Regions from separate parts of the Pseudomonas beijingensis genome, predicted to be linked through region 4. Evidence: predicted binding sites of a transcription regulator. Region 4 holds the regulator's gene; each other region holds the start of a gene.

Region 1 (7,632 bases), 1.7 Mb from region 4:
CTCCTGTGGGAACGAGCCTGCTCGCGATGGCGGTGGTTCAATCACATGGATGTTGGGTTTGCTGGCCTCATCGCGAGCAAGCTCGCTCCCACAGGTGATCTTGGGCGTTCATAAGTCTTGTGTTCACCACAGGCCCATTGTGGGAGCGAGCTTGATCGCGATAGCGGTGGTTCAGCCACCTAGATGCCGGCCTGCTCTTGCTTTGGCTCTTGATCTTGATCTTGATCTTGATCTGGACGCCCCGTTAAACCACGCTGGCCGAACGCAGGCATTGTGGAGTGGGCAACCCGGCATGGATGCCGGGATAGCCGCGCTGGGCCATGGATGGCCCTTCGCGGCGGGCCCACGGAGCAATGCCGGAGTGAGGGCACACCGAGCCTAGGCGAGGTGCCGAGTGGTGGGGCAAAGCGCTTTTGGTTACTTTTGGCTGGTCCGGCTCCCGGCTCTTCCAAAAGTGACCCGCCGTAAGGGCGGAACCCTAAGCCGCCGTTACCGCAGCAACGGATATACACACCATCCTAATTGATCGGTCATCCTCATTGATCAGCCGTCCTCATCCCCGCCCGGGTTGGCTTGCCCAAGGCCTCGCCAAAGAAGCGGCCGGCCTCGGAAATCATGGTGCGGTGGATGTCCTTGCGGTCGACCCCGTCAGCATCCGTGCACAGCGCTGGCATCGCGGCAATCTGCTCGTCGGTGCACGGCGCCAGGAAGACAAAATGGCCAGCGCCGGCCAAGGTCTTGAAATCCGGTGCGGTGGGCAGCTTGCGGGCCAAAGCGGCGGCATTCTTGTCGAAAGCCACGAGTTTGTCGCCATCGCCGCTGTACAACAGCACCGGCACATGGACATCGGCCAGGGTGTGACGGCCAAATTTCAGGCTCAACGGCGCCATCAGCAGCAATGCCCGGACCCTGGGATCGGCCACCGGTTGCAGGTCATCGCGGTCAGCGATCAGTTCGCCCTGGGTGTTGCAGGCATCACGGTCGTCCGGCCGCTCCACGCAGTAACGGCGCAAGCGATTGAGGTCCGGCGTCGCGCCGGACAGGATCAGCGCGGTTTCGCCACCGGCCGAATAGCCGATCACCCCGACCTGCCCGGCGTTAACGAACGGCGACAGCATCGGATCATTGAGCGTTGCGGTAATGGCTTCGGAAATCTGGATCGGCCGCCCATACAGGTTGCTCAGGGTGCCAAGCCGGCTGTGATCCTGGGCATTGTCGCCGGGATGAATCACCGCCACCACGACAAATCCCTTGCGCGCCAGCGAAGTGGCCAAGTCATGCAGGGCCAGCGGCGTGCCGGTATTGCCGTGGGACAACATCAACAGCGGAAAGCGGCCGATGGCGATCTGGGCGTCCGGCGCGGCGTCGATCTGGTAGCCACCTAGCAGGCTGGATTGTTCCCGGTCGATGGACGGATAGAAGGCGATAGCGTGCATCGGCTGCTGATCCAGCGGATCGAGAAAGCTCAGCTCATGGAAGCCAGCGCTCCAATGCGGATGCGGCCCCGGTGCGGCCTGCACGGAACCGAGACTGGCAAACAAGCAAAGCAGCAGCGTTGCACCAAAACGTGTCATCGAATCGTCCACCTTCACCAGCGCACGGGAAGGCTCCGTCGCTCGTCGCCTTGGCCGTGCATAACCTGCGCCAGAATCCCCGGCGCCGAATGCAGCAAAACCCTGCATCCCGGCCATCCAATGACCACGAGAATACAGGGTTTTGCGAAGGTTGCCCGAAGCACTTGGTGCCTTTACGCAGGTTTTACGCAGCGGCGAATTGTTCGCCGATCTGCGCATGGGCTTCACTCATGCCCTTGCTACGCATGTCGTCGCCCTTGGCGAGCCCTTCCGCACGGACAAATTCGATCTCGGTAATGCCCAGGAAACCAAACATCACTTTCAGATAATCCTCATGGCCTGCACCACTAGGCTGCCCGGCATGCAAACCACCGGCGGTGGAAACGATCACCAGCTTCTTGCCACCGCACAGGCCTTCGAAGCCAGCTTCGGTGTAGCGGAACGTCTGGCCGGCCACGGCAATGCGGTCGATCCAGGCCTTGAGTTGGGTCGGAATGCTGAAGTTGTACATCGGCGCGGCGATAACCAGCGCATCCGCCGCCTGAAACTCTGCCATTGTCTCGGCGCTAAGGTCCGCTTCGTACTTGAGTGCGGCGTCGCGCAATTCAGCACTGGTACCTGCGGCAACCAGCGTCTGGGCGGAAAAATGGCTGATGGCGTCGGCGGCCAGGTCACGATAGGTGACGGTGATACCTGGCTCGGCCGCTTTCCAGGCTTCAACCACTTCACGGCTCAATTGGCGGGAAGCGGAGTTGTCGCCGAGGATGCTCGAATCGATGTGCAGCAGTTTCATGTGAGTGCTCTCCAAGTGAGGACCGCACCAGGCGATCAATTGGCGACCATCCTATCGATGAAGCCAATGATCGATAAGTCGGCATAAATGCGATAGTTTGTCCTACTGACAGGACAATCGAGTTCAACATGCAAGACCTCAATGACTTGTATTACTTCGCCAAAGTCGTCGAAGCCGGCGGATTCGCGGCGGCCGGGCGCTTGCTGGGCATTCCCAAGTCGCGACTGTCGCGGCGTATCGCCGAGCTGGAAGAACGCCTCGGCGCCCGCCTGCTGCAGCGCACCACCCGCCAGTTGAAATTGACCGCAGTCGGCGAACCTTATCTGCGCCATTGCCAGGCGATGTTGCTGGAGGCCGAGATGGCCGACGAAGCGGTGGCGAGCATGTCCAGCGAGCCCCGTGGCCGTTTGCGGGTGTCGAGCCCGGTGGGCCTGGCCCATCAGTTCCTGCCGGTGGTGATCGAAACTTTCCTGGTGAAATACCCCCTGGTACAGCTGGAAAATGACCCTGCTCAACCGCCGGGTGGACCTGATCGGCGAAGGCATCGACGTGGCGTTGCGCGTGCGCGACCTGGGAGACGAAGACCCACTGCTGATGACCCGGCGTTTGCGCCGGGCACGCCTGATGCTGGTGGCCAGCCCGGCGTTTGTTGAAGGGCGACGGATCGAGACCCCGGACGATCTCAAGCCGTTGCCGGTGCTCGGGGCGCTGGAAGCCGATCGCCTGGTGCATCTGCGTCTGGTCAAGGCCGATGGGCAGCAGGCCGAACTGAGCCTGGAGGCCCGCCTGGGCATCGACGACTTCATTGTGCGTCGGGCCTGCACCCTCGCCGGCCTGGGCTTCACTTTATTGCCAAGCATGTATTGCGAGCAGGAATTGCGTGACGGCACACTGGTGGAGCTGCTGCCCTGGATGGTCATTGCCCGACGGCTGGCTCCAGGCGGTCTACCCGCATCGGCGCGGCATGTTGCCGGCGGTGCGTGCCTGGATCGATCATTTGGTGGAAGCCTTCGAGGGCTGTGGAGAAAGAACGCTATGAGTTTGAGCGAAGAGGATGTCGCGCGGTTTTGCCTGGACTTGCCCGGTGCCAGGGAAGACTACAAATGGGGTGGCGTGCGGGTATTTTCCATTGCCGGGAACAAAATGTTCGCCCTCCAGGGCCTGCGGGGCGACTCGTTGGCGTTCAAGGTCGACAAGGATCTGTTCCTGGGTCATTGCGACCGCCCGGGCATTCACCCCGCGCCGTACCTGGCGCGGGCCCAGTGGGTCATCATGCAGGTGCCCTACCCGCTGGGGGCTGAAGAGCTGCGCAATTTGCTGCGCCGCTCTCATCAATTGGTGGTCAGCAAGTTACCGAAGCGTACCCAGGTTGGGTTATTGCTGTAGTGGCGGCAGCGACTGAACCACCGCTATCGCGAGCAAGCTCGCTCCCCCACTAGGACAACGCCAACAGATAACCGCCCAGGAACAACTGGTCGATCCAGAACACCTGGTGCAACAGCACGATGAACCAGAACACCACTTGAAATGAGACTTTGCGGGTCTTGTGGCGAAACAGCTGCTGGGCCAGCAAGGCGCCGGGCCAACCGCCGGCCAGCTCTACCGCATGCAACACATTCTCCGGGGTACGCCAGGCGTCGGCGCGCGCCTTGCGCTTGTCGCTCCAGTACAGCAGGAACGCCACCACGCTGACGACGCCATAGGCCCCCATCGGCACCCACGACACCGCCCGCAGCCCGAACAGCAGCGAACCGAACAGCGGCAAGGCACAGACCAGGGCAAACACCGTCAGTTTGAGCCGCAGGTGCTGCACGGCGCCGTCGGCGTTGCGCCCGGCACGTTTGCGGTTGCCTGAATCGTTCATGGCTTGGCGGCGGTCCAGTCCACCCAGCCGAACTGCCAGGTGGCCAGGATCAGCAGGCCGAAAGCGATTCGATACCAGGCGAACACGGCGTAGCTGTGACTGGCGATGAACCGCAGCAGGCCCTTGACCGCGATCATGGCGAAAATGAACGCCGTGACAAAACCAATGGCGAACACTGGGAAATCCGCCGGGACGAACAGTTCGCGGTACTTGTAGCCCGAGTAGACGGCCGCGCCGACCATGGTGGGCATCGCCAGGAAGAACGAGAATTCGGTAGCGGTTTTACGCGACAGACCGAACAGCAAGCCACCAATGATGGTCGCGCCGGAACGGGAGGTGCCCGGGATCATCGCTATGCATTGGGCCAGGCCAACCTTCAGTGCGTCCTTCCAGGAGATCTCGTCCACCGTCTCGGCGTGCACCTGGTGCTGACGCTTCTCGGCCCAGAGCATCACCAGACCGCCCACCACCAGCGCGGCGGCCACGGTGATCGGGTTGAACAGGTAATGGTGGATCCAGTCGGCAAACAGCACGCCCAAGACCACGGCCGGCAGGAAGGCGATCAGCAGGTTGGCGGTAAACCGGCGAGCGCTGGGTTGCGTCGGCAGCCCCAGCACCACGTCGAAGATCTTGCGCCGGAACTCCCAGACCACCGCGAGGATCGCGCCCAGCTGAATGATGATGTTGAATGCCATCGAGCGTTCGCCACCGAACTCGAGCAAGTCGGCGACAATGATCTGGTGCCCCGTGCTGGAAATCGGCAGAAACTCCGTCAAGCCTTCCACTACGCCAAGAATCAATGCCGAAAAGGCCGTCCACAAATCCATTCATCCCCCAAAAAAGACGCTGTTCAAGCAGGTCTTATCAATATTCAAGTGTCATGCAGGTACACGCAGCGGCTGCACGATAACCGCGACCTTTCAAAAAAAACCAATGAAAAAATCAGAACAGACTCAGGTTTTGCGCTGCGGGGCCGAAATCCTATCAGACAAGCCCTGATAACGCTGCCGCGTTATGACCCCAGGTCAATCATGGATAGCCGCCGGGCGCTAAAGTGCCGGCCGTCGTTAATGACAAGAATAAGAAACCGGAGTGACAGCGTATGAATAGCTTGCGCAGTGTGTCGATCAGCCGACGCTTGTGGCTCATCCTGGTCGTGGCCATCGTGATGTTGTTCACGCTAGGCGCCTTTATGCTCAAGCAGATCCACACGGACCTGTATCAGGCCAAGGTGCAGAAGACCCAGCATGTGGTGCAGACCGCCAGTGGTGTACTGAGCTACTACCATGGGCTGGAAACCGCCGGCACCCTGACCCGCGAGGCAGCGCAGAAGCAAGCCCTCAGCGCCGTGCGAGGCCTGCGCTATGACCAGAGCGATTACTTCTGGATCAACGACCTGACGCCGGTCATGGTCATGCACCCGACCAACCCGAAGCTTGAAGGCCAGAACCTCTCGGCGATCCGCGACCCGAACGGTTTTGCGCTGTTCAACGAGATGGTCGCCATCGCCAAAGCCAAGGGTGCCGGGATCATCGATTACCTTTGGCCCAAGCCGGGCGCCGAAGCGCCGGTCGCCAAGACTTCCTACGTCAAACTGTTCGAACCGTGGGGTTGGATCATCGGTTCCGGCGTGTACGTGGACGACGTCCAGGCAGAGTTCCAGTCCCAGTTGATCAAGGCTTCGCTGATTGGCTTGGCGATCACCCTGGTCATGGGCCTTCTGCTGACTCTGATCGTGCGCAGCATCGTCCGCCCGCTTCAAGAAACCGTCAACGCCATGGCCAATATCGCCAGCGGCGAGAGCGATCTGACGCGCACCCTCGACACCCACGGCCAGGACGAAGTCACGCAACTGGCCCGGCATTTCAACGCCTTTACCGCCAAATTGCGCCAGGTGGTGAGCCAGTTGCAGGCCTCGGCCAGCGAGCTGGGGCAATCTTCCAACGAATTGGGCAACGACGCGGCTCAAGCCCAGGAACGCAGCCAGCAACAGTCGCAACAAATGGAACTGGTGGCCACCGCGATCAACGAAGTGACCTATGGCGTGCAGGACGTGGCCAAGAACGCCGAGCACGCGGCCAGTGAGATGCGCGACGCCGAATCCCAGGCCCAGCAAGGCCAGGTCAACATCGATGGGAGCTTGCAGCAGATCGACCGCTTGTCCCAGACCATCGATCAAGCCGTGGAAGTGATTCGCACCCTGGCGAGTGAAAGCACCCAGATCGGCAGTGTGCTGGAGGTGATTCGTTCCATCGCCGAACAAACCAACCTGTTGGCCCTCAACGCCGCGATCGAAGCCGCCCGCGCCGGCGAGCAAGGCCGGGGCTTTGCGGTGGTTGCTGATGAAGTGCGGCTGCTGGCCCAGCGCACGCAGAAATCCACCGCCGAGATCCAGGCGATGATCGAGCGCCTGCAAACCCACTCCGAAGCCGCCGTGAAAGTCATCGGCGACAGCAGCCGCGCCTCGCAACTGACCATCGAACAGGCCGGCCTCGCCGGTGCCAGCCTCAACGCCATCGGCCAGGCCCTGCGCAACCTCAACAGCCTGAACGCCTCCATCGCCAGCGCCACCCTGCAACAGGCCCATGTGGTGGAAGACATCAACCAGAACGTCACCCAGGCCGCCGGCCTGTCCCATAGCACCGCCATGGCCGCCGAACAGTCCAGCCAGGCAAGCAGCCGCCTCAAGGCGTTGAGTGAACAGTTGAATGGGTTGCTCAAGCAATTCCGAGTCTAAAGATCGGTAGCCAACCCTGTGGGAGCGAGCAAGCTCGCTCCCACAGGGGACTTGTGGTGAGTACCAAACCAGAGACCAACGCAAAACCGCGGTGGGGGCGAGCCTGCTCGCGATAGCGCCAGCCCATTTACGACATTGGTATTGGAGCTCTCCACACCATAGCGTTTACAATCGCCGCCCTCTCCTCTTTCCCCAAGGAACTGCCATGTCCGGGCTTGAACTGTTTGCCGCAGCCCTCGGCGTGATCGCCGTCTGGTTGACCGTCAAGCAGAACCCCTGGTGCTGGCCAATCGGCCTGGTCATGGTGTTGCTGTACAGCTGGATTTTTTTCGAGGTGAAGTTGTACTCGGACATGCTGCTGCAGGTTGTCTACGCGGTGCTGCAACTCTACGGTTGGTGGCAATGGACCCGTGCCGGACGCAATCATGATGGGCGTCAGGTCAGTCGCCTCGGTGGGCCGTCGGTGTTGCTCGGCCTGGCCATCGGCGCGGTGGGCAGCCTGCTGTTGGGCGCTGCCATGGCTCACTGGACCGACGCCGCCCAGCCCTGGCTCGACGCCGCGCTTACGGGGTTCAGCCTCGTGGCCCAGTGGTGGATGGCACAAAAACGCGTGCAATGCTGGCCGCTGTGGATCGCCCTTGACGTGATCTTCGTTGGCCTGTTC
Region 2 (7,632 bases), 1.2 Mb from region 4:
TTTGGGTTACCCGGTGCTGGAAGTCTCGGCCCATCACGGCAACGGCATGGAACAATTGCAACGGCAGCTGGACGGGCGCATTAGCGTGTTCGTCGGCCAGTCCGGCGTCGGCAAGTCTTCGCTGGTCAACAGCCTGCTGCCGGAAGTCGAGACCCGCGTCGGACCGTTGTCCGAGCTGTCCGGCCAGGGCACCCACACCACCACCACCGCACGACTGTTCCACTTCCCGGGCGGCGGTGAATTGATCGACTCGCCAGGTATCCGCGAATTCGGCCTGGGCCACGTCAGCCGGGCCGATGTCGAGGCTGGGTTCATCGAGTTCAACGAGCTGATCGGCACCTGCCGCTTCCGCGACTGCAAGCACGACCGCGAACCCGGTTGCGCCCTGCTCAAGGCCCTGGAAGAAGGTCGCGTGCATCAACAACGGATGAACAGCTACCGCTCGATCATCGCCAGTTTGCCGGAAAGCAGTTACTGACCCGGCAGGACACCTTTGTGGCGAGGGGATCCGTGGGAGCAAAGCTTGCTCGCGAAACAGGCACCTCGGTCTCCGAAAGACCGCATCGCCTTCATCGCGGGCAAGCCTTGCTCCCACAGGTCTGTATCGGCTCTCAGGTCACTGCGCCGGCGGCTCAGCCGGCTTCGGCGCGGCGTCGTCGAACAGGTTCAGCCGCTCGCGCAGTTCATGGGCCGGCACGGGTTGCTGGTCCGCCGGCAACGCGTTCGGATCGACCGCCGCGCCAGGTGTAGCGGGCGAAGCAGGCACTTCACCCGGCGCGCCCTCGCCCGGGGCAGGATCGGGCGCCGGATCGTCGGTTTGTGAGCCCTCGATCGCTTTCTGCGCCTTCTTGGTCAACACCACGATATCGATACGCCGATTGACCGGGTTGAGCGGATCCTTGCGGTCGAACAGCGCCGAAGACGCATAGCCGACCACCCGTGCCACCTGCTCGTCCGGATAACTACCGGCCACCAGGGCGCGACGGGCCGCGTTGGCGCGGTTGGCCGACAATTCCCAGTTACCGAAATCGCCTTTGCCAACGTAAGGCTTGGCATCGGTGTGACCGCTGATACTGATCTTGTTCGGCACCGCCTTGATGGTGTCGGCCATGGCCAGCAGGATGTCTTCGAAATACGGTTTCAGGCGCGCGCTGCCAGAGTCGAACATCGGCCGGTTATCAGCGTCCATGATCTGGATGCGCAGGCCATTCGGCGTGATCTCGAACAGGATCTGGTCCTTGAATTTCTGCAGTTGCGGATTTTCTTCAACTTTGTTCTGCAATTCCTGCAACAGCAACTCCAGGCGCTCGCGCTCGACCTGTTCGGCCATGCCTTCGACCTGCTCGGAATCCACCGTCACCTTGTCGGGCTGGGGCTGGGACTTGACCTCGGGGTTGAGGGTGTTTTCCGGCGCCAGGGTCGGCGAGCCGCCCAGGTCAATGATGTAGGGTGTGCCGCTTTCGGAAAAGCCGACCGGGTCCTTGAAGTAACCGGCGATGGCGATCTTCTGTTCCGGGGTTGCCGTGGACAGCAGCCACAGCACCAAGAAGAACGCCATCATCGCCGTCGCGAAGTCGGCGAAGGCAATTTTCCAAGCACCGCCATGGTGCCCGCCGGCTATGCGCTTGACGCGCTTGACGATGATCGGTTGATTATTTTCCATAACTTAACGACCGCGAACCGCTTGTTCCAACTCGGCGAAGCTTGGACGGTGCGCCGGGTACAGGACCTTGCGACCGAACTCCACCGCCAGCGATGGCGGCATGCCCGACGCCGAAGCCACCAGGGACGCCTTGATGGCTTCGTAGACGTTGAGTTCTTCCTTGGCATCATGGGCCAGGGAATGGGCCAGCGGACCGAAGAAACCGTACGCGGCCAAAATACCGAAGAAGGTACCCACCAGTGCCGCACCGACGTGCAGGCCGATGGATTTCTGGTCGCCATCGCCCAGGGAGGCCATGGTCACCACGATCCCCAATACTGCCGCGACGATACCGAAGCCAGGCATGCCGTCGGCGATGCCGTTGACCGCGTGGGACGGGTGCTCCAGGTCTTCCTTGAGGCTGTACAGCTCCATGTCGAACAGGCCTTCGAGCTCATGGGGCGCCATGTTGCCGGACGACATGATGCGCAGGTAATCACAGATGAACGCCGTCATGCGTTCATCCTTCAGCACCGAGGGATACTTGGCGAAAATCGGGCTGGCGGCGGCGTCTTCGATATCGCCCTCGATCGCCATCATGCCTTCGCGGCGACTCTTGTTGAGGATCTCGTAGATCAGCCCCAGCACCTCGAGGTAGAAGGTGTGGCTGAAGCGCGAACTGAACATGCTCAGGGATTTCTTGAGCACGTGCATCGTCATATAGCCAGGGTTGGCCTGCAAAAATGCACCGAGGGCCGCGCCACCGATGATCAGTACCTCGAAGGGCTGGATCAGGGCGGCAATCTTGCCATGGGAGAGCACGTATCCGCCGAGTACGCTCGCGAACACGACAATGATGCCGATAATTTTAGCCATAGATAGAAAGTACTTATTTAAGTCGGGTTCAAGGTCATATTCGGAAGCTGAAAAATCTCTTCTACTACTTATCGGCAAAACTGCGCCAGACTATAGGCTGTTCTGGCGAAAAGCCAATTTGCCCCGTTCCGGGCGTAGAGAATTCATACGATGATCACGTCCAGCCATGACTAACGAAACCAAGGTTCCAACGCCCCGACCGACCACCCTCGACGGCTGGGTAAAACTGCTCAACGGCGTGCATCTGCCGGTACCCCAGGCCAGCCACGACTTGGTCTGCAAGGCCCTCGCCGACAGCCGCCGCTCGTTGCGCGACATCGCCGACCTGATGCAAGACAGTCCCGCCCTGGCCCTGAGCGTCATCCGCGAAGCCAACCATCACACCCATGGCAGCCTCGCTGAACCTGCGGAAAACCTCGAAGTGGCCATCAACCGCCTCGGCCTCAAGCGTACCGAGGATCTGCTCGCCCGCCTGCCGTCGTTGCCCGGGCCCGAAATCCCCCTCGCCTTGCGCCAACTGCAATTGATCAGCCAGCACGCCACGCAACAGGCCAATGGTTTTTTTGCCAGCCGCCTGGCACGGCTGTGGCAAGACATACACTGGGGCAGCCTGTTGTTCCTGTCGCCGCTCTGGCCCCTGGCCCTGACCCACCCGCGATTGCTTGGGGAATGGGAATTGCGGGTCGTCCATAAAGGCGAGCCCGCACACAAGGTAGAGCGCGAGCTGTTCGGCGTCAGCCTGATGGAAATCTGCCTGGCGCTGGTGGAGACCTGGCGCTTGCCCATCTGGGTGGCGCAAGGTTATCGCCTGCTGCTCAATGAACGCCGCGAGCTGGTGAAAGTCCTGCGCATCGCCCGGGACAGCGAACACCCGCTACGCCAGCAGAATCGCCTGGACGACGACCCGACCCTGCGCCGCTGGCTCAACCAGCCGGCCAACACCGTGTTGCTGGCCAACGGTCTGGCACTGGCCGCACAACAGGCCTGGGACAGCCCCGCTATCACCCGCTGGCAGTACCTCACCAGTTTGTATCTGCAGATGTCGATGGATGAGGTCCAGCAACAGCTGCACCAACAAGCGGTCAACAGTGCCCATCATCACGCCATGCCGGACCTCTGGCACCCGGCCGTAGCGCTGATCTGGCCTGCGGGCAGCCGCCGTATCCACCCCGGCTTGCTGCCCGCCGCTCCGCCCAGCGCCCAAGACCTGAGCCAGTGGCGCAAACAATGCTCCTCCATGCTGGTGGAGCCGAGCCCCTTCCGCAATGCCATGCACCTGACGACTTCGGCGCGGGACGTCCTGGTGGCCTGTGGCATGCGCCGGGTGATGATCCTGATGGCCGACCGCAGCCAGACCAGCGTACGCGTACACCAGACCGCCGGTTTGCCCAAGGAAGCCGCGGCCATGAGCTTTACCATCAGCCAGAGCAAAATACTGCAACGGTTGCTGGCCCAGCAGGCCCAGGTGCGCCTGAACCCGGACAACAACGCGCAGTTTTCGGCGCTGCTGCCGCCGGGCCTGCGCAGCCTGTTCCGCGGTGAACACCTGCTGTTGCGCTCACTGACCTGCAATGGCCGGGTGATCATGCTGGTGGCGGTGGACCAGGGCGGCGGGCCGTTCTCGGATATCACCGTGCAAGCCTTCGGCAAAACCGTGCAATGCATCGAAAGGGCCCTGCATACCTTTACCAACCGCGGCCGCTGAACTTGCTACAATCCTTTCCCTTTGCGCCCCTGGAGACCTCACATGCCTGACTTCTCTGGCTTGCCGCTGGTGATCGAACCGAGCGAACTGCTGCCGCGCCTCGACGCCCGCGAACTGATTCTGGTGGATCTGACCAGCGCCGCCCGCTACAGCACCGGGCATATCCCCGGCGCACGCTTCGTCGACCCCAAGCGCACCCAGCTCGGCCAGCCACCGGCGCCGGGCCTGCTGCCGGCCAAGGCCGACCTGGAAGCCCTGTTCGGCGAACTCGGGCACCACCCGGATGCGGTCTATGTGGTCTATGACGATGAAGGCGGCGGCTGGGCCGGGCGGTTTATCTGGCTGCTGGACGTGATCGGCCACTCGAACTACCACTACCTCGATGGTGGCTTGCTGTCGTGGCTGAACGAAGGCCTGCCGGTGTCCATCGACGTCCCTGCCCCCGTCGCCGACCCGGTCAGCCTGACGCTGCACGAAGCCCCCACCGCCACCCGCGAATACCTGCAAAGCCGTCTCGGTGCCGCCGACCTGGCCATCTGGGACGCTCGCGGCCCGCTGGAATACTCCGGCGAGAAAGTCGTCGCGGCCCGGGGCGGACACATTCCCGGCGCGGTCAATTTCGAATGGACGGCCGGCATGGACCCGGCGCGCAACCTGCGCATCCGTAAGGACATGGCGCAAATCCTTGAACAATTGGGCATCACGCCTGACAAAGAAATCATCACCCACTGCCAGACTCACCACCGCTCTGGCTTCACCTACCTGGTGGCCAAGGCGCTCGGTTATCCACGGGTCAAAGGCTATGCCGGTTCCTGGGGCGAATGGGGCAACCATCCCGACACGCCCATCGAGCTTTGAAGGTTCTTAAGGACAGTTAATGAAAAACCGTTTGTTCATCCTCACTCAATACCTGCTGCCCCACCACCTGTTGTCGCGGTTGGCCGGTTGCATTGCCGAATGCCGCGTGCGCTGGTTCAAGAACGCCTTCACCGCGTGGTTTGCCAAGCGCTACCAAGTGGACATGTCCCAGGCCTTGGTGGAAGACCTGACAGCGTATGAGCACTTCAACGCCTTCTTCACCCGCGCCCTGAAAGACGGCGCCCGCCCACTGGACGAGACCCCGGGCGCGATCCTCAGCCCCGCCGACGGTGCCGTCAGCCAGCTCGGCCCGATCGAGCACGGCCGGGTGTTCCAGGCCAAGGGCCACAGTTTCAGCGTGCTGGAGCTGCTGGGCGGTGACGCGGCCAACGCAGCGCCGTTCATGGGCGGCGATTTCGCCACCATCTACCTGTCCCCCAAGGACTACCACCGCGTGCACATGCCATTGGCCGGCACCCTGCGGGAGATGGTCTACATCCCCGGACGGATTTTCTCGGTCAACCAGACCACCGCTGAAAACGTTCCAGAACTGTTCGCCCGCAACGAGCGCGTGGCGTGCATTTTCGACACCGAGCGCGGGCCGATGGCCGTGGTGCTGGTGGGCGCGATGATCGTGGCCTCCATCGAAACCGTCTGGGCCGGGCTGGTGACGCCACCCAAGCGCGAGCTGAAAACCTTCCGTTACGACGAAGCCGCCCGTGCGCCGATCCACCTGGAAAAAGGCGCCGAACTGGGACGCTTCAAGCTGGGTTCGACCGCCGTCGTGCTGTTCGGGCCGGACCAGGTGAAATGGGCCGAAGGCCTGGTGGCCGGCTCGCCGGTGCAGATGGGCCAGGGCCTGGCATTGCCGAAAGCCTGAGCCTCACCAGCCCTTGAAGCAGGCCTGTAGAAGGCCTGAAGGCTGGAGCCTGTGGGAGCAAGGCTTGCCCGCGATGAACGATGAGGCGGTCTAAAAGAAACCGCTGCGCCTGTATCGCGAGCAAGCTTTGCTCCCACAGCACATTCAGGGCAACACGCCGGCCTGTCAGCTGCTAGAGTTGGAAACACCACGTTTATTTCCCGCCGGAGCCCGCACACGGCATGAATGAGACCAGCCCTCTCCAGCTACTGCGCGTCCTGACCCCGACACAATCACGCCTGTCGTTCTGCGAGGCTACGCCACGGGACCTCAAGCGCTGGATCGCCAACCTGCCCAAAGCCAACATCGGCGAAACGGCCCGCCTGTTGTACCAGGCCCTTGGCGAACTCAACCAACTGCTCACGCCCAGCGACAATCGCCTGCAACTGCTCGAACTGCTGCGGCCCGAGGTGTATTACGTTTGCAAACACCTGGAGCGGCACTTCCTGCAACAGGCCATCGTGCTGGATGATCGCTCGCGCAAGATCGTCAACCTGTGCCAGGCCCTGCAAACCCAACTGGCGATGGGCTACAAACAGATCGTGGCGCGTATCGCGTCGAAGTACACCAAGGACCGGGCCCGCCTGCTGAGCACTGCGCTGCAACGGGCGTTGCATGCCCTCAACGGCCCACTGCTGCGTGCCAGTCAACTGTACAGCCCAGTGCCCGAGGGGCTGTGGCTTGATTTGCATCAGTTGTACCGGATCGCCTGCCAGCACCGGCTGCAACACCTGAGCGTGAGTGACGAACTGGCCAGCCAGGTTCATCAATTGAACGCCGAGCAAACCTATGTCGTCGCCCTGCTGCTGGGCGCGTCACGCAGCAACCAGTTGCGCCAGAGCCAGATCGGACGGCTGACCGAAGTGCTCGAATCCTGGAGCCAGTGGGTCAAGCTGGACCCCGCCACCACCGCCACCAGCCTGTTCGCGGTTGCGCCGGAGCTGGATGTCGGGCCACGCTACCGCTCCAAGTTCCGCGCCGAACAGCAGCCTACCTTGCAGGGCTTTGACCCACAGCCACTGGTGCGTGCAATCGCCACTCACCTGGAACAACCTGCCGATAATACGTTGCCAGTCCCGGGGGGCATGAGCGCCGACACCTTGCATCACCTGCAAGCCGCCTGGGGCGAAGCGGCTGAACGCAGCTTCCAGCGCACCGAGGGCAACGGCACACTGACCCTGTGCGTGGGCATGAGTGCGCTGCACTACTACCTTGGCGGCGAGCGCTCGTTCAACGAGATCTTGAAAAGCCCCACCACCCGCAAAGCCCGCTTCGAAGCCTCGCCGAGCAAGACAAACGACACCTGGAAGCAAGCGTTCGATGCAGCCCCCGCCGGCGACAGCGACCTGTTGCCCTATGAAGAAATCGAGTACCCGGTCAACCCGGCCGATGACGATGGCACCAGCTCCGACAACCAGCATCACTTCCCCACCTACGACCTGCCGATCATCAACCACAGCCCAGGCGGCTATTGCCTCGGCTGGCCCAAGGAAGTACCGGAACAGTTGCAAGCCGGGGAAATGATCGGCATCCGCGACGCCAGCGATCAAGCCTGGAGCGTCGCCGTGGTGCGCTGGATCCGCCAAGTGCGCAACGGGGCCATGCAAATGGGCATCGAACTGGTCGCCCCCC
Region 3 (7,632 bases), 1.6 Mb from region 4:
CCCAGCGGGGATAAATCCCCTCGCCACAGGGGAGGTGTCAGCTCTGGGAAACGGGTTAGAACCGGTAACTCACCGTCGCCGCCACATTGCGCTCTTCACCCATGTAGCAATAGCTCAGGCTGGCGCACGAGGCGACGTAGGTTTCGTTCGTCAGGTTGTTCGCGTTCAGGCGCACGTCCACGCCCTTCAAGCCGACCTTGCCCAGGTCATACCCCACCGAAGCATCGAACAACGTGTAGGAGGGCACTTTCATGGAGTTCTCCGCATCGGCCCAACTGTAGCCGACATAACGCACGCCGCCGCCCAGGCGCAGGCCGTCGAGGGCGCCGCTGTCGAACTTGTAGTCAGCCCAGACCGAGGCCATGTGGCGTGGGGCCTGGGTCGGTGAGTTGCCCTTGTTTTCGATGATGTCGGTGGGCGTGCTGAGGGTGCTGACCATCGATTTCGAATATTCGATGTCGGTGAAGGTGTAGCTGCCCAGCACTTTGAATTGTTCGGTCAACTGCAGGTGGGCTTCCAGTTCCAAGCCTTGGGAGCGCACGGCACCGACGGCGCGGTAGAAGTTTTCCTGGGGCAGCTTGGTCGCCAGGTTTTCCTGGTCGATGCGGAACAGCGAGGCGGTGTACAAATCATCCGTGCCCGGTGGCTGGTACTTCAGGCCCAGCTCCCATTGCTTGCCATCGGTAGGCGGCAGCGGGTTGCCGGCGCTGTCGGCATAGGAGTTCGGGTTGAACGACTCGGAGTAGCTGATGTACGGCGCCAGCCCGTTATCGAACAGGTACAGCGCGCCGGCACGGCCGGTGAGCTTGGTGCGTTTGTCGTTGATCTCGGTGCCTTGCGGGCGACCGAATTCGGCGATGCGGTTTTCATCCGAGGTTTGCACCCAGTCCTGGCGCAGGCCGAGGGAGAAACGCCACTTGTCCATTTCGATCAGGTCTTGCAGGTAGACGCCGGTCTGCTCCAGGCGTCGCAGGTAGCTTGTGTCATAGCGACCAGTGATAGCCGAGTTGCCATAGACCGGGTCGAAGGCGTTGATCGGCGCCAGGCTGCCGCTGGTCCAGTCGACCACGGTTTTGCGCCGCTGGTAGTCGGCTCCCATCAGGACGGTGTGCTTGGTCGCGCCGGTGAAGAATTCGGCTTGCAGCATGTTGTCGACGATGAAGGAATGGAGCTTTTCCTCGGCGCCGGTGTAGTAGCGGTTCAGCTCGTTGCTGGTGGGTGTGGTCCAGTCATAGGCATAGACCTGATCGTTGCTGACCTTGGAGTCCAGGTAACGGAAGTTCTGCCGGGCGGTGAAGACGTCGTTGAAACGGTGTTCGAACTGGTAGCCGAACGACTGCTGGTCGCGTTCATAACCGTCGACGCCAGGCTCGCCTTCGAAAAAGTGCTCGGAAATTCGTCGGCCGTTGCGCTGGTGCAAGGTGCGCGGCGGCCGGCATGCCGCCGTGGTAGCCGCCGTCGGGGTCATGCTGCAGGTAGGCCTGGAGCGTCAGCGAGGTGTCTTCGCTGAAGTCGATGTTCACCGTGGGCGCGAGGGCGAAGCGCTTTTCCTTGTTGTGGTCGAACTGGGTGTCGGAGCTGTCCGCCAGGCCGATCAGGCGATAGGTGATGCGTTTGTCGTCATCCACCGGGCCGCTGAAGTCGAAGCCCATGCCGCGTTGGCCTTGGGTACCGACCGTGGCCTGGATCTGATGATAGGCCTCGTACAGCGGCTTCTTGCTGGTCAGCGCCACCAGGCCGCCGGGCGAGCTGCGACCGTAGAGCACCGAGGACGGGCCCTTGAGGATATCGACCCGCTCGAGGAAATACGGATCGACCTGCATGGAGCTGTACGTGCCGCTGTCGCCCATGGACTTGAGGCCGTCGAGGTAGATGTTATCCACCGAGCCGTCGTTGAAACCGCGCATCGCCACGTAGTCGTAGCGGTGGGTGGCGCCGTAGGGGTTGGTCAGCACGCCGGGGGTGTAGCGCATGGCCTGGGACACGGTCTGCGCGCCCTGGTCGTCCATTTGTTCGCGGGTCACCACCGACACGCTCTGGGAGGTTTCGCGCAGGGCGGTACTGGTCTTGGTGGCGACCTGGCTGTGGGTGGCGTTGTAGCCTTCCATGCTGCCCAAGGCGTTACCCAGGGCGAAGCCCTTGATGTCGGTGGTCGGTAATTCCAGCGTGCTGCCAGCGGTCTCGGTGTGCAGCACGTAGCTGCTGCCATCCTGGCTGACGGCGACCATTCCCGACCCGCTGAGCAACTGGTTCAGGGCCTGGTCGGGCGAATACTCACCCTTGAGCCCCGGGGACTGGACGCCGCCGGTTTGCGCCGGCGTGCTGGCCAGGGTGATCCCGGCCTGGCGGGCGAACTGGTTCAGCACATCGCTCAATGGACCGGGGGGGATGTTGTAGCTCTGCCGGCTGGCGGTCACGACGTTTTGCGCGGCCACCGCGAGCATCGGCGCGACGCTGACCCCCAGCGCCGTGGAGAACAGCGCGGCATGAATCGCCTGGCGTAACAGGCCTGGTTGCGAAGAGAAGCCGAAGGGGTTCTTGAGAAGTACGCGCTCAGTCATTGTAGGTTCCGTTGGAGTCGCTGAAGGCAGATAAGGGTTGCTTACTGTCCTAGCCGGACGCCGGCCTGAAACCCGCCAAAAAAAATCAAGCCAGGCGTTCCACCGTGATCCACCAACGGGTTCGATAGCGCAGCTGGACCGGGAGCGTGCGGGGCAGGACGGCGAGCAATTTGTCGGTGTCCTCCAAGCGGAACACCCCCGACAAGCGCAGGTCGGCAATCGACGCCGCGCAGTGCAGATAGCCCGGGCGGTAGCGGCCTACTTCATTGAGGAAATCTTCCAGGCGCATGTTGCGGGTGACGATCAAGCCGTCGGCCCAGGCGCCTGCGTCCATGTCCAGGGGCGGCGCCAGGGTCGCTGTCGATGAGCTGACCAGGTAGCTTTGCCCGGCCTCGACCTGGATGGGCGAGCCATCGCTGTTGGGGTGCGAACGGATGACGACTCGGCCGCTGGTGACGCTCAAGCGCGTGCAGTCGCTGTGCTGGCGCACGACGAAGCGCCCCTCCAGCCCCTCGAACAGACCATGCCTGCTTTTCACCAGCAGCGGCCGCCCCGGGTCGCGGCCACAGGTGACCATGATTTCGCCGCGGGCCAGGGTAATCAGGCGCTGCCGGGGACTGAAGTCCAAGTCGGCCGCGCTGTGGGTATTGAGCTCGAGCCGCGTGCCGTCCGGCAACTGGAACCCCCGACGTTCACCGGTGGCGGTGGCGAAATCGGCATTCCACGCCTGCCAGCCCAGGTCCTTGCCCAGCCATGCCGCGCCGCCCACCACGGCAACGCCCGAGAGCAACTTCAGGGCCTGGCGACGACTGAGGCGCTGGGCACTGTTTTCCAGGGTGTCCAGGGCGATGTGGGCACCGGGCACGGCCCGCAGGTTCGAGGTCAATTCGCTGTGCAGCGATTGCACCCGTTGCCAGGCCAGTTCGTGTTCAGGGTGGGCGGCGCGCCAGGTGTCGCACTGTTGGCGCAGTGTGGGGTGGGTGGTGTGGTTGCGCAGGCGCAGCAGCCAGTTGATCGCCTGCCTGACCACCTGTTGCGACGGGCCGTTGCGGCGGCTCTGCAAGTGTTCCACCGACTCAACTTTCATAGCGCAATACATAGCAGTGATACAACGCATCGGCGACGTAGCGCTCCACCGAGCGCAACGAGATGCCCATCTGCTCGGCAATCTGCTTGTACGTCAGGCCTTCGCACTGGGCTAACAGAAAGGCCCGGCGCACTTTCGGCTTGAGGCCTTCGAGCATTCTGGCAATGGCTTCGAGCAGTTCGAGGATCAACGCCTGGGCTTCGGCCCCCGGGGTTTCGGCTTCTGGCAGGTGAGCTATGGTTTGGAGGTAGGCGTGTTCGATTTCCGCTCGCCGCCAATGGTCGATCACCAGGCCTTGGGCAATGGTGCGCAAAAAGGCGCGTGGGGCCCGAAGCTCCAGGCGTTCGCTACGCTGCAACAGGCGCATGAAGGTGTCCTGGGCCAGGTCCGCCGCATCAGCGGCATTGCCCAGCCGGGTGCGCAGCCACGTATTGAGCCAGCCGTGATGCTGGCTGTAGAGCGCCTGTACTGCAAACTCGGGAGATGACATGGACGCGACGGCCTGGATGTTACAAATGATAATAGGTCGCATTGTCATCATCGCCCGGGGAATTTGCAACCACCGTTCACCGCCCACTGAAGGTTCCCGCGCCCGTACTTCTACCCCCTGTCGGCCAATTCCCTGTAACCCCTCATTTTTTCCAAGCCCTTGCCGACAGAGTGATAAGCGTGCACCAAACTGGAGCATGGCAAAAAGCCTGCTCCTGTTTTTACATGAAAATATTGCAACTGGAATGCAACCCCACTCTTTGCATAAGAAGCCCATCGATGAATCTAAAGTTCAGCCACAAAATCCTTCTGGCCGCCTCTGGTGTAGTGGTCCTGGCTTTTGCCCTGTTCACGCTCTACAACGATTATTTACAGCGCAACACCATTGGCAGCAGCCTTGAGTCGTCCATCGAGCAATCCGGCGACCTGACGGCCAGCAGCATCCAGAACTGGATGAGTGGGCGGATACTGGTGTTGGAAAACCTGGCGCAAAACATCGCGCATCAGGGTGCAGCTGCCGATCTGCCGGGGCTGGTCGATCAGCCGGCGCTGACGTCGAACTTCCAGTTCACTTATGTGGGCCAGGCCAACGGTGTCTTCACCCAACGCCCTGACGCCAAAATGCCTGACGGCTACGACCCGCGTCAGCGCCCCTGGTACAAACAGGCGGTGACCGCCGATAAAACCATGCTGACTCCGCCTTACCTGGCGGCGGTGGGTGGCCTGGTGGTGACCGTTGCCCTGCCGGTGAAGCACAACGGCGAACTGCTCGGCGTGGTGGGCGGCGACCTGAGCCTGGAAACCCTGGTGAAAATCATCAACTCCGTGGACTTCGGTGGTATCGGCCATGCGTTTCTGGTCAGCGGCGACGGTCAGGTGATCGTCAGCCCGGATAAAGACCACGTGATGAAGAACCTCAAGGACATCTACCCCGGCACCCCGGTGCGCATTGGCAAGGGGATCCAGGAGGTTGAGCTGAACGGGCAGGATCGTATTCTTTCGTTCACCCCGGTTACCGGCCTGCCGAACGCCGAGTGGTACATCGGTCTGTCGATCGACAAGGCAAAAGCCTACGCGCCGCTGAGCCAGTTCCGTACGTCTGCGCTGATTGCGATGTTCGTCGCGGTGGCGGCCATTGCCTTGCTGCTGAGCATGCTGATCCAGGTGTTGATGCGTCCATTGACCACCATGGGCCGCGCCATGCAGGACATCGCCCAGGGCGAAGGTGACCTGACCCGGCGCCTGGTCGTACAGGGCAAGGACGAATTCGCCGTGTTGGGCGGTTCGTTCAACCAGTTCGTGGAGCGGATTCACGCGTCGATCTCGGAAGTGTCTTCCGCCACCCGCCAAGTGCATGACCTGTCGCAGCGGGTGATGACCTCGTCCAACGCTTCGCTCGTCGGCTCAGATGAACAAAGCGCCCGCACCAACAGTGTGGCCGCGGCCATCAATCAGTTGGGCGCCGCGACCCAGGAAATCGCTCGTAATGCCGCCGATGCCTCGCAACAGGCCAGCGGTGCCAGCGAACAGGCCGATGACGGTCGCCAGGTGGTGGAAAAAACCATCCAGGCCATGACCGAGCTGTCGCAGAAGATCAGCCTCTCGTGCACCCAGATCGAAACCCTGAACGCCAGCACCGACAACATCGGGCACATCCTGGACGTGATCAAAGGCATCTCCCAGCAAACCAACTTGTTGGCCCTGAACGCGGCCATCGAAGCGGCCCGTGCCGGTGAAGCCGGACGCGGGTTTGCGGTGGTGGCCGATGAAGTGCGCAACCTGGCGCACCGCACCCAGGAGTCGGCGGAAGAAATCCACAAGATGATCACCTCGCTGCAAGTCGGCTCCCGTGAAGCGGTGACCACGATGAACGCCAGCCAGACCTCCAGCGAAGAAAGCGTGGAAGTGGCCAACCAGGCCGGTCTGCGACTGGTCAGCGTGACGCAGCGCATCGGCGAGATCGACGGCATGAACCAGTCGGTGGCCGCGGCGACCGAAGAACAGACCGCCGTGGTCGAAACCCTCAACATGGACGTCAGCCACATCAACCTGCTGAACCAGCAAAGCGTGGCCAACCTCAATGAAACCCTGAAGGATTGCGATGCCTTGTCCCAGCAGGCCAATCGACTGAAGCAACTGGTGGACAGCTTCAAGATCTGACCCCCAGTCGCAAGCCGACCCATTCCCCTGTGGCGAGGGAGCTTGCTCCCGCTCGGCTGCGCAGCAGTCGTAAAGCCAACCAACGCGGTCCGCCTGCAAGCATGCTGGGGCCTGCTGCGCAGGCCAGCGGGAGCAAGCTCCCTCGCCACGGGTGCTGGGTTGAATGGTCCACCGCCATCGCGAGCAAGCTTGCTCCCACGGGGGACTGGCGGTGGACCTGGGTTTCGCATCCACCTCTGCTTCCACAGGGGATGGTTGGTGAGCCTGAATCTTGGGTTCACTCCAGCTCAGTGTGGGAGCGAGCTTGCTCGCGATGGCGGCAGTCCAGTCAAATTACTGCAAACTGATCCACCGCTTTCGCGAGCAAGCCCGCTCCCACAGGGCATTGCCGCTTACTTGAACATCCCCTGCACATTCCCCATCGCCTCATCGGCGAAGCCCTGGAGGAAATCCCTGAAGCCCAATGGCGTATGGGCGTCGGTGTGGTCGGCGATGATGGTCCAGGTGGCGCGGCAGCGATTGTCCGCCAGGGGTTCGACGCGCATGGCTGCCCACAGGTTGTCGATGCCCAGGGTGTTGTAGATCAGCGTCCAGGTCATGTGCATGGCCTGGTCGTCACGGCTGTTGAGCTGTTCCACCACCAGGTTCTGCCCATCGCGGAAGAATTTCTTGCGCAGGGACCTCACGCCCTTGCCGGTCATTTCGATGTGCTCCAGTGCCGGGATGAATTGATCGAAGCCGCCAAAATTACCCACGATGTTCCAGACGCGTGCCGCATCAGCCGCGACCTCCACCGAGGTTTCGACCTGGCAGGCGTGGGGGTTCTTGATCAGGGTGTCGGGTTGAAATGCACTCATGGTCTTGCTCCTTGCTTTGGGTTGAGGGTGTTTCAGATGAAGTCGATGGCCTTGAGGTAATCGGCGCCGCGCCGCGCCGCAGCAGGGCCGGGGATTTTTCCGGGTAGCTGGCGCCCATCTGCCGCACGCCGGCGCGGGCGTTGTCGTGGCTGATCAGCGAGATGTCGCCGATGTCTTCCTCGAAGCCGTTGAGGTAGAAACCCAGCACGCCAAACAACGCATTGTCGGCATCGACCCGAGCCAGTTGCCGTTGCCACTCGGCGACGCTCACCAGGGAAAACTCCCGGCCGCTGTCGCGGAACGACGCCACATAAGCGTCCCAGCTCAACGGCTGCGGGTTGTGCAGGTTGAACACCGCTTGGGTGGGCTGGTAGCGGCTGGCGTGGAAGGCGATAAAGCGGGCCAGGAAATCCACCGGCATCAGGTCGAAATTGAGGGACAGGTCCGGCACCTGGCCGAGCTGGATCGAGCCCTTGAG
Region 4 (7,632 bases):
CCGTTGAGCTGGGAAATCTTGGTTTTCACCACATCCATGCCCACACCACGGCCCGACACGTCGGAAATCTCGGTTTTGGTCGAGAACCCCGGGGCGAAGATCAGGTTGTAGCACTCGGATTCGCTCAGACGGTCAGCCGCATCCTTGTCCATCACACCGCGTTTCACCGCGATGGCACGCAGTACATTCGGGTCCATGCCTTTGCCGTCGTCGGAGATCGACAGCAGGATGTGGTCGCCCTCCTGCTCGGCGGCCAGGATCACCTTGCCGCTGCGGACCTTGCCCGAGGCTTCGCGCTCTTCCGGCGACTCGATGCCGTGGTCGACCGCGTTGCGCACCAAGTGGACCAGCGGGTCGGCCAGGGCTTCGACAAGGTTCTTGTCGAGGTCGGTCTCTTCACCCACCAGTTCCAGGTTGATTTCTTTCTTGAGCTGGCGAGCCAGATCGCGAACCAGGCGCGGGAAGCGCCCGAAGACTTTCTTGATCGGCTGCATGCGGGTCTTCATGACCGCGGTCTGCAGGTCTGCCGTGACCACGTCGAGGTTCGACACGGCTTTGGACATGGCTTCGTCCTGGCTGTTGAGGCCCAGGCGCACCAGTCGGTTACGCACCAGCACCAATTCGCCGACCATGTTCATGATCTCGTCCAGGCGTGCGGTGTCGACTCGAACGGTGGTCTCGGCTTCGCTGGCTGGTTTTTCCGCTGGCGCCGCCGCCGGAGCACGGGCGGGTGCCGGGGCAGCAGCGGCAGCGGCAGGCTTGGCGGGCTCGGCCTTGGGCTCCGGTGCCTTGGCAGCGGGTTTGGGCGCAGCCTTGGCCGCTGGCGCAACGGTAGCGGCAGCAGGCGCAGCGGCAGCCGTACCGACTTCGCTGAACTTACCCTTGCCATGCAGCTCATCGAGCAGCGATTCGAATTCCTGGTCGCTGATCAGGTCGCTACCCGCGGCAGCGGCGGCGGGCTTGGCCGGCGTCGGTGCCGAAGCGATGGCCGAATCCAGCGCGTCAACGGCAAAGGTGCCCTTGCCATGCAACTGGTCGAGCAAGGCTTCGAATTCATCATCGGTGATGTCCGAGCTGTCGCCCGCCGCTTTCGGGGCGGCCGGGGCCGTCGGCGGAACGACCGCATCCGGCGCGAACTGACCCTTGCCGTGAAGCTGGTCGAGCAGCGACTCGAACTCGGCATCGGTGATTTCATCGCTGGCCGCCCCACCGGCGGCTTGCGCAGCAGGTGCAGCCGGAGCGGCTGGTGCCTCGGCCTGGGCCTTGACGGTATTCAGGGAGTCCAGCAGCTGTTCGAATTCGTTATCGGTGATGTCGCCCGATTCTTCGGCGACCGGCTCTTCAACCACCGCCTCGACAATCGGCGCCGCTTCGTCAGCCGATTGCGGCTCGGCCAGGCGCGATAGCGCGGCAAGCAGCTCGGGGGTGGCAGCCGTGATCGGCGAGCGCTCACGCACTTCACTGAACATGCTGTTGACCGCATCCAGCGCTTCGAGCACCACGTCCATCAGTTCCGAATCCACGCGGCGCTCACCCTTGCGCAGGATATCGAACACGTTTTCGGCAATGTGGCAGCACTCCACCAGCTCGTTGAGCTGGAGGAAGCCGGCGCCTCCTTTTACAGTGTGGAAACCGCGAAAAATTGCATTGAGCAGATCCGCATCATCAGGTCGGCTTTCCAGCTCGACCAGCTGTTCGGACAGTTGCTCTAGAATCTCGCCGGCCTCAACCAGGAAATCCTGAAGGATCTCTTCATCGGCGCCGAAGCTCATTAATGGCTGCTCCTAAAACAGGGCTAAAACTCAGAATCCAAGGCTGGACAGCAAATCGTCCACATCGTCCTGACCGGACATAACGTCTTCTCTTTTATCGGCATGAATTTGCGGACCTTCACCCTGAGAGAGATGTTTTTGTGGATCTTTTTCAGCAAGCATCGCTTCACGGTCGTGTTCGATGCCTGCAAAGCGGTCGACCTGGCTGGCCATCAACACCAGTTTGAGCAGGTTGCTTTCCACTTCGGTGACCAATTGGGTCACACGCTTGATCACCTGGCCGGTCAGGTCTTGATAGTCCTGGGCCAGCAGAATGTCGTTGAGGTTGCTTGCCACGGCGCGGTTCTCGGTGCTGCTGCGCGCCAGGAAACCGTCGACCCGACGGGCCAGCTCCCGAAACTCTTCAGCACCGACTTCGCGACGCATGAACCGGCCCCAGTCGGTGCTCAAGGCCTGGGCTTCTTCACTCAGGCCGTTGACCAGCGGCGTTGCACTTTCCACCAGGTCCATGGTGCGGTTCGCCGCGGCCTCGGTCAGCTTGACCACATACCCCAGGCGCTCGGTGGCGTCGGTGATCTGCGAGACTTCCTCGGCCTGCGGCATGTGCGGGTCGATCTGGAAATTGACAATCGCGCTGTGCAGTTCACGCGTGAGCTTGCCCACTTCCTGATACAGACCGCGGTCACGGGTCTGGTTGAGCTCATGGATCATTTGAACCGCATCGCCAAAGCGACCTTTTTCAAGGCTGTCGACCAGTTCGCGGGCATGTTTTTTCAGGGTCGATTCGAAATCGCCCATTGAAGATTCGTTGTCCATAGCTCCCCCGTGGCGCAGTTAACCGATGCGTTCGAAGATTTTTTCGATCTTCTCTTTCAACGCCTGGGCCGTGAAGGGTTTGACCACATAGCCGTTTACACCGGCCTGGGCCGCTTCGATGATCTGCTCGCGCTTGGCTTCGGCAGTGACCATCAGCACCGGAAGATGCTTGAGCTTTTCGTCGGCGCGCACATGGCGCAACAAGTCGATACCGGTCATGCCGGGCATGTTCCAGTCAGTCACCAGAAAGTCGATGCTCCCGCTGTTGAGGACCGGAATGGCTGTGACGCCATCATCCGCCTCGACCGTGTTGGTGAACCCAAGGTCACGCAACAGGTTTTTTATGATCCGCCGCATCGTTGAGAAGTCATCAACGATGAGGATTTTCATGTTCTTGTCCAATTCGACCTCCAAGCAGTCTTAAACGCGCCCAGCACCTGGACGCGCCATTTCAATCAATCCGGCACAACACTCGACAACGGTCCGGAGCACAACGGATGGAGACTGGCGCAGTACCTGCCAGGCCAGCCTCGTCGCAGTGTCCCCACACTGCCTGTCAACGCGCTCGCCACTCCCCCAAACGCCCCCGCAAACGGGCCGCGCACTGGCTGTGTAACTGGCTGACCCGCGATTCGCTGACCCCCAGGACCTCACCGATTTCCTTGAGGTTCAGCTCTTCGTCGTAGTACAGCGCCAAGACCAGTCGCTCACGCTCCGGCAAATTGGCAATCGCATCCGCCAGCGCGCTCTGGAAACGTTCATCTTCCAGGTCACGCGATGGCTCCATGTGAGCACTCGCGCCATCCTCGTGCAGCCCTTCGTGTTCGCCGTCCTGCAGCAGGTCGTCGAAACTGAACAGGCGGCTGCCCAAGGTATCGTTCAAAATCCCGTAATAATCATCGAGACTTAACTGGAGTTCGGCAGCAACTTCGTGATCTTTAGCGTCACGCCCGGTTTTCGCTTCAATTGCCCGAATCGCGTCACTGACCATGCGGGTATTGCGGTGCACCGAACGCGGCGCCCAATCGCCCTTGCGGACTTCATCGAGCATCGCCCCGCGAATGCGAATACCGGCATAGGTCTCGAAACTGGCGCCTTTGCTGGCGTCGTATTTGTTCGACACTTCAAGCAGGCCGATCATGCCGGCCTGGATCAAGTCCTCGACCTGGACACTGGCCGGCAACCGCGCCAGCAAGTGGTAGGCGATACGCTTGACCAGTGGCGCATAACGCTCGATCAATTCGTATTGGGCGTCCCGTGCCGATTTTTTGTAGAGATGGTTGTAACCGCTGGCTGTCATAGCACGGGCCCTGCTGTTTGTTGCACAAGACGTTCGACGAAAAACTCCAGATGCCCGCGAGGATTGGCCGGCAATGGCCAGGTATCGACCTTCTGGGCGATCGCCTTGAACGCCAGCGCGCATTTGGAACGTGGAAAGGCTTCATAGACGGCACGTTGCTTCTGGACGGCCTTGCGCACGCTTTCGTCGTAAGGCACCGCGCCGACGTATTGCAGGGCGACGTCCAGGAAGCGATCGGTGACCTTGGTCAACTTGGCGAACAGGTTGCGTCCTTCCTGCGGGCTCTGGGCCATGTTGGCCAGGACGCGGAAGCGGTTCATGCCATAGTCGCGGTTCAGCAGTTTGATCAGGGCGTAGGCGTCGGTGATGGACGTCGGTTCGTCGCAGACCACCAGCAGCACTTCCTGGGCGGCGCGCACGAAACTGACGACCGAGTCGCCAATGCCGGCCGCGGTATCGATCACCAGCACATCGAGGTTGTCGCCGATGTCGCTGAAAGCCTGGATCAGGCCCGCGTGTTGGGCTGGGGTCAGGTGAACCATGCTCTGGGTGCCGGAGGCAGCCGGCACGATACGAATCCCGCCTGGCCCCTGCAACAGCACGTCGCGCAGTTCGCAGCGGCCTTCGATCACGTCCGCCAGGGTGCGTTTGGGGGTAAGCCCCAGCAGCACGTCGACGTTCGCCAGGCCCAGGTCGGCGTCCAGCAGCATGACCCGTCGGCCAAGCTCTGCCAGAGCCAGGGACAAGTTCACTGACACGTTAGTCTTCCCGACGCCACCTTTGCCGCCGGTCACCGCGATCACCTGTACGGGATGCATGCTGCCCATGTTCGTTCTTTACCTTGTCTTCTTAGACGGAGGCCACATTACTGGCTGCGCGTTCGCATAAGGAACAATGCATGGCAGACCATCGATGTAGGTACAAAAAATATTCATGATTACCTCAGCCGACCTGCTTGCTCGGGCTGTGGTAGATGTCAGCGAACATGTCAGCCATGGCTTCTTCGCTGGGTTCTTCCTGCATTTGCACACTCACGGCACGACTGACCAGTTGATGACGGCGCGGCAGATGCAAATCATCCGGGATCCGCGGCCCATCGGTCAGGTAGGCCACCGGCAGTTCATGACCGATCGCCAGGCTCAACACCTCGCCCAGGCTTGCCGTTTCGTCCAGCTTAGTCAGGATGCAGCCGGCCAGTCCGCAGCGTTTGTAGCTGTGGTATGCGGCGGTTAGAACCTGTTTCTGGCTGGTGGTTGCCAACACGAGATAATTTTTTGACTTGATACCGCGTCCGGCCAGGCTTTCGAGCTGCATGCGCAGGGCTGGATCGCTGGCTTGCAGGCCCGCGGTATCGATCAGCACAACGCGTTTGCGCAGCAACGGCTCCAGCGCCTGGGCCAGGGATTGGCCCGGATCCACATGGGTCACCGACACATTGAGGATCCGGCCCAGGGTCTTGAGTTGTTCCTGGGCACCGATGCGGAAACTGTCCATGCTCACCAGGGCGATGCTCTGGGCGCCGTACTTGAGTACATAACGGGCGGCGAGCTTGGCCAGGGTGGTGGTCTTGCCCATGCCGGCAGGACCGACCATGGCAATCACTCCGCCCTCTTCCAGTGGCTCGACTTCCGGCGTGGAGATCATCCGCGCCAGGTGCGCCAGCAACATGCGCCAAGCCTGGCGCGGTTCTTCGATACCATTGATCAGCGCCAGCAGGTCCCGGGACAACGGGCCGGACAGGCCGATGCGTTGCAGGCGACGCCACAGGTTGGCCTGGGCCGGACGGCTGCCTTGCAGCTGGTTCCAGGCCAGGGAGCCGAGCTGGACTTCCATCAGCTCGCGCAGGCTGTTGAGTTCAAAGCGCATCGAGTCCAGGGCGCGCGGATCGACCCCGCGGGCAGGCGCGGCGGGAGCCGGTTCCGGACGACGCGGTTCGGCCTGGGCCTGCTCCATTAGCGGTTCGGCGGCGGTCAAGGGCAGGCCGGCGGTCAGCGGCTGACCGGCGAACAATTGACGATTGGTGCCCGCGGCACCCTCGCCTTCGCTGCTGCGCAGGCTCAGTTCGGCCTGGGCGCTGGCGATGCGCGATTGGGTCTTGCGCAGCTCATCTTCGAGCTCCATGTTCGGAACCCGCGGGGCCAGCGCAGACAGTTTGTAATCCAGGGCCGCCGTCAGCTCGACACCGCCGGCGATACGACGGTTGCCAATGATGGCTGCTTCAGCGCCCAGCTCGTCACGAACCAGTTTCATGGCCTGACGCATGTCGGCGGCGAAAAAACGCTTCACTTGCATAAACCACTACCTCAGCCGTTGGGCCCTACTGTCGCAACGATGGTCACTTGCTTGTTGTCCGGTATTTCCTGGTACGCCAGCACATGCAGCCCCGGGACCGCGAGGCGCCCGAATCGCGAGAGCATCGCGCGAATCGGACCGGCCACCAGCAGGATCACCGGTTGGCCTTGCATCTCTTGCCGCTGGGCTGCTTCGATCAGCGAACGCTGCAGCTTCTCGGCCATGCTTGGCTCCAGCAGGACACCCTCTTCCGAGCCTTGTCCTGCCTTCTGCAGACTATTGAGCAATATCTGTTCCAACCTTGGCTCCAAGGTGATCACAGGCAGCTCAGACTCAGTGCCTACAATGCTTTGGACGATTGCGCGGGACACGCCGACCCGAACCGCAGCCACCAAGGCGGCGGTATCTTGACTCTTGGCGGCGTTGTTGGCGATGGCCTCGGCGATACTGCGTATGTCGCGCACGGGCACTTGTTCGGCCAGCAGCGCCTGCAGCACCTTGAGCAACTGCGACAAGGAAACCACGCCTGGCACCAGCTCTTCGGCCAGCTTCGGCGAGCCTTTGGCCAGTACTTGCAGGAGTTGCTGGACTTCTTCGTGGCCAATCAGCTCACTGGAGTGCTTGTACAGGATCTGGTTCAAGTGGGTCGCCACCACGGTACTGGCGTCCACCACGGTATAACCGAGGGACTGGGCCTGGGCCCGCTGGCTGATTTCGATCCACACCGCTTCCAGGCCGAAAGCCGGATCCTTGGCGGTGATGCCGCTGAGGCTGCCGTAGACCTGGCCGGGGTTGATCGCCAATTCGCGGTCGGGATAGATCTCGGCTTCGGCCAGAATCACCCCCATCAAGGTCAGGCGATAGGCGCTCGGCGCTAGGTCAAGGTTGTCGCGGATATGCACGGTAGGCATCAGGAAGCCCAGGTCTTGGGAGAGCTTCTTGCGCACCCCCTTGATCCGCGCCAGCAACTGCCCACCCTGATTGCGGTCGACCAAGGGAATCAGGCGATAGCCGACTTCCAGGCCGATCATGTCGATCGGGGTCACGTCGTCCCAGCCCAGTTCCTTGGTTTCCATGGCGCGGGCCGGCGACGGCAGCAGTTCCTGCTGGCGCTTGACCTCTTGCAGGGCCTGGACCTTCTGCACGTTCTGCTTCTTCCAGAACCAGTAGGCACCACCGGCTGCCATGGCCGCCATGCTCAGGAAGGAAAAGTGCGGCATCCCCGGCACCAGCCCCATCACCGCCATCAGGCCGGCGGCAACGGCCAGGGCCTTGGGCGAGGCAAACATCTGCCGGCCAATCTGCTTGCCCATGTCTTCGGAGCCCGAAGCACGGGTCACCATGATCGCGGCGGCTGTGGATAACAACAGTGATGGCAATTGCGCCACCAAACCGTCACCAATGGTCAACAAGGCGTAGACCTTGCCGGCATCGCCGAAGGTCATGCCATGT

Evidence for each region. Region 4 encodes FliA, which starts transcription of late flagellar genes. Its sites were predicted from a motif close to CTAAAGTTTNNNNNNNNNNNGCCGNTAA; they were not measured.
Region 1: the regulator FliA is predicted to act here: its motif matches at 5,184-5,211, upstream of PSH84_RS19925 (methyl-accepting chemotaxis protein).
Region 2: the regulator FliA is predicted to act here: its motif matches at 2,587-2,614, upstream of motA (flagellar motor stator protein MotA).
Region 3: the regulator FliA is predicted to act here: its motif matches at 4,225-4,252, upstream of PSH84_RS05575 (methyl-accepting chemotaxis protein).

What each region holds. Positions count from the first base shown of each region.
Region 1 is NZ_CP117425.1:4,440,985-4,448,616, forward strand. Features, by position in the region: gene PSH84_RS19895 (alpha/beta hydrolase family protein) at 537-1,574, opposite strand; gene PSH84_RS19900 (FMN-dependent NADH-azoreductase) at 1,759-2,367, opposite strand; partial or broken gene PSH84_RS19905 (LysR substrate-binding domain-containing protein) at 2,496-3,406, shown strand; gene PSH84_RS19910 (MmcQ/YjbR family DNA-binding protein) at 3,403-3,753, shown strand; gene PSH84_RS19915 (DUF1294 domain-containing protein) at 3,803-4,231, opposite strand; gene PSH84_RS19920 (undecaprenyl-diphosphate phosphatase) at 4,228-5,058, opposite strand; gene PSH84_RS19925 (methyl-accepting chemotaxis protein) at 5,334-6,968, shown strand; gene pnuC (nicotinamide riboside transporter PnuC) at 7,174-7,632, shown strand, end outside.
Region 2 is NZ_CP117425.1:1,608,288-1,615,919, reverse strand. Features, by position in the region: gene rsgA (small ribosomal subunit biogenesis GTPase RsgA) at 1-478, shown strand, start outside; gene motB (flagellar motor protein MotB) at 617-1,663, opposite strand; gene motA (flagellar motor stator protein MotA) at 1,667-2,518, opposite strand; gene PSH84_RS07385 (HDOD domain-containing protein) at 2,685-4,223, shown strand; gene PSH84_RS07380 (rhodanese-like domain-containing protein) at 4,266-5,081, shown strand; gene asd (archaetidylserine decarboxylase) at 5,101-5,961, shown strand; gene PSH84_RS07370 (cyclic-di-GMP receptor FimW-related protein) at 6,183-7,632, shown strand, end outside.
Region 3 is NZ_CP117425.1:1,171,930-1,179,561, forward strand. Features, by position in the region: partial or broken gene PSH84_RS05560 (TonB-dependent siderophore receptor) at 56-2,561, opposite strand; gene PSH84_RS05565 (FecR domain-containing protein) at 2,647-3,648, opposite strand; gene PSH84_RS05570 (sigma-70 family RNA polymerase sigma factor) at 3,638-4,138, opposite strand; gene PSH84_RS05575 (methyl-accepting chemotaxis protein) at 4,417-6,297, shown strand; gene PSH84_RS05580 (SRPBCC family protein) at 6,690-7,154, opposite strand; partial or broken gene PSH84_RS28745 (non-ribosomal peptide synthetase) at 7,187-7,632, opposite strand, start outside.
Region 4 is NZ_CP117425.1:2,773,414-2,781,045, reverse strand. Features, by position in the region: gene PSH84_RS12615 (chemotaxis protein CheA) at 1-1,772, opposite strand, end outside; gene PSH84_RS12610 (protein phosphatase CheZ) at 1,803-2,588, opposite strand; gene PSH84_RS12605 (chemotaxis response regulator CheY) at 2,607-2,978, opposite strand; gene fliA (RNA polymerase sigma factor FliA) at 3,145-3,888, opposite strand; gene fleN (flagellar synthesis regulator FleN) at 3,885-4,715, opposite strand; gene flhF (flagellar biosynthesis GTPase FlhF) at 4,831-6,180, opposite strand; gene flhA (flagellar biosynthesis protein FlhA) at 6,192-7,632, opposite strand, start outside.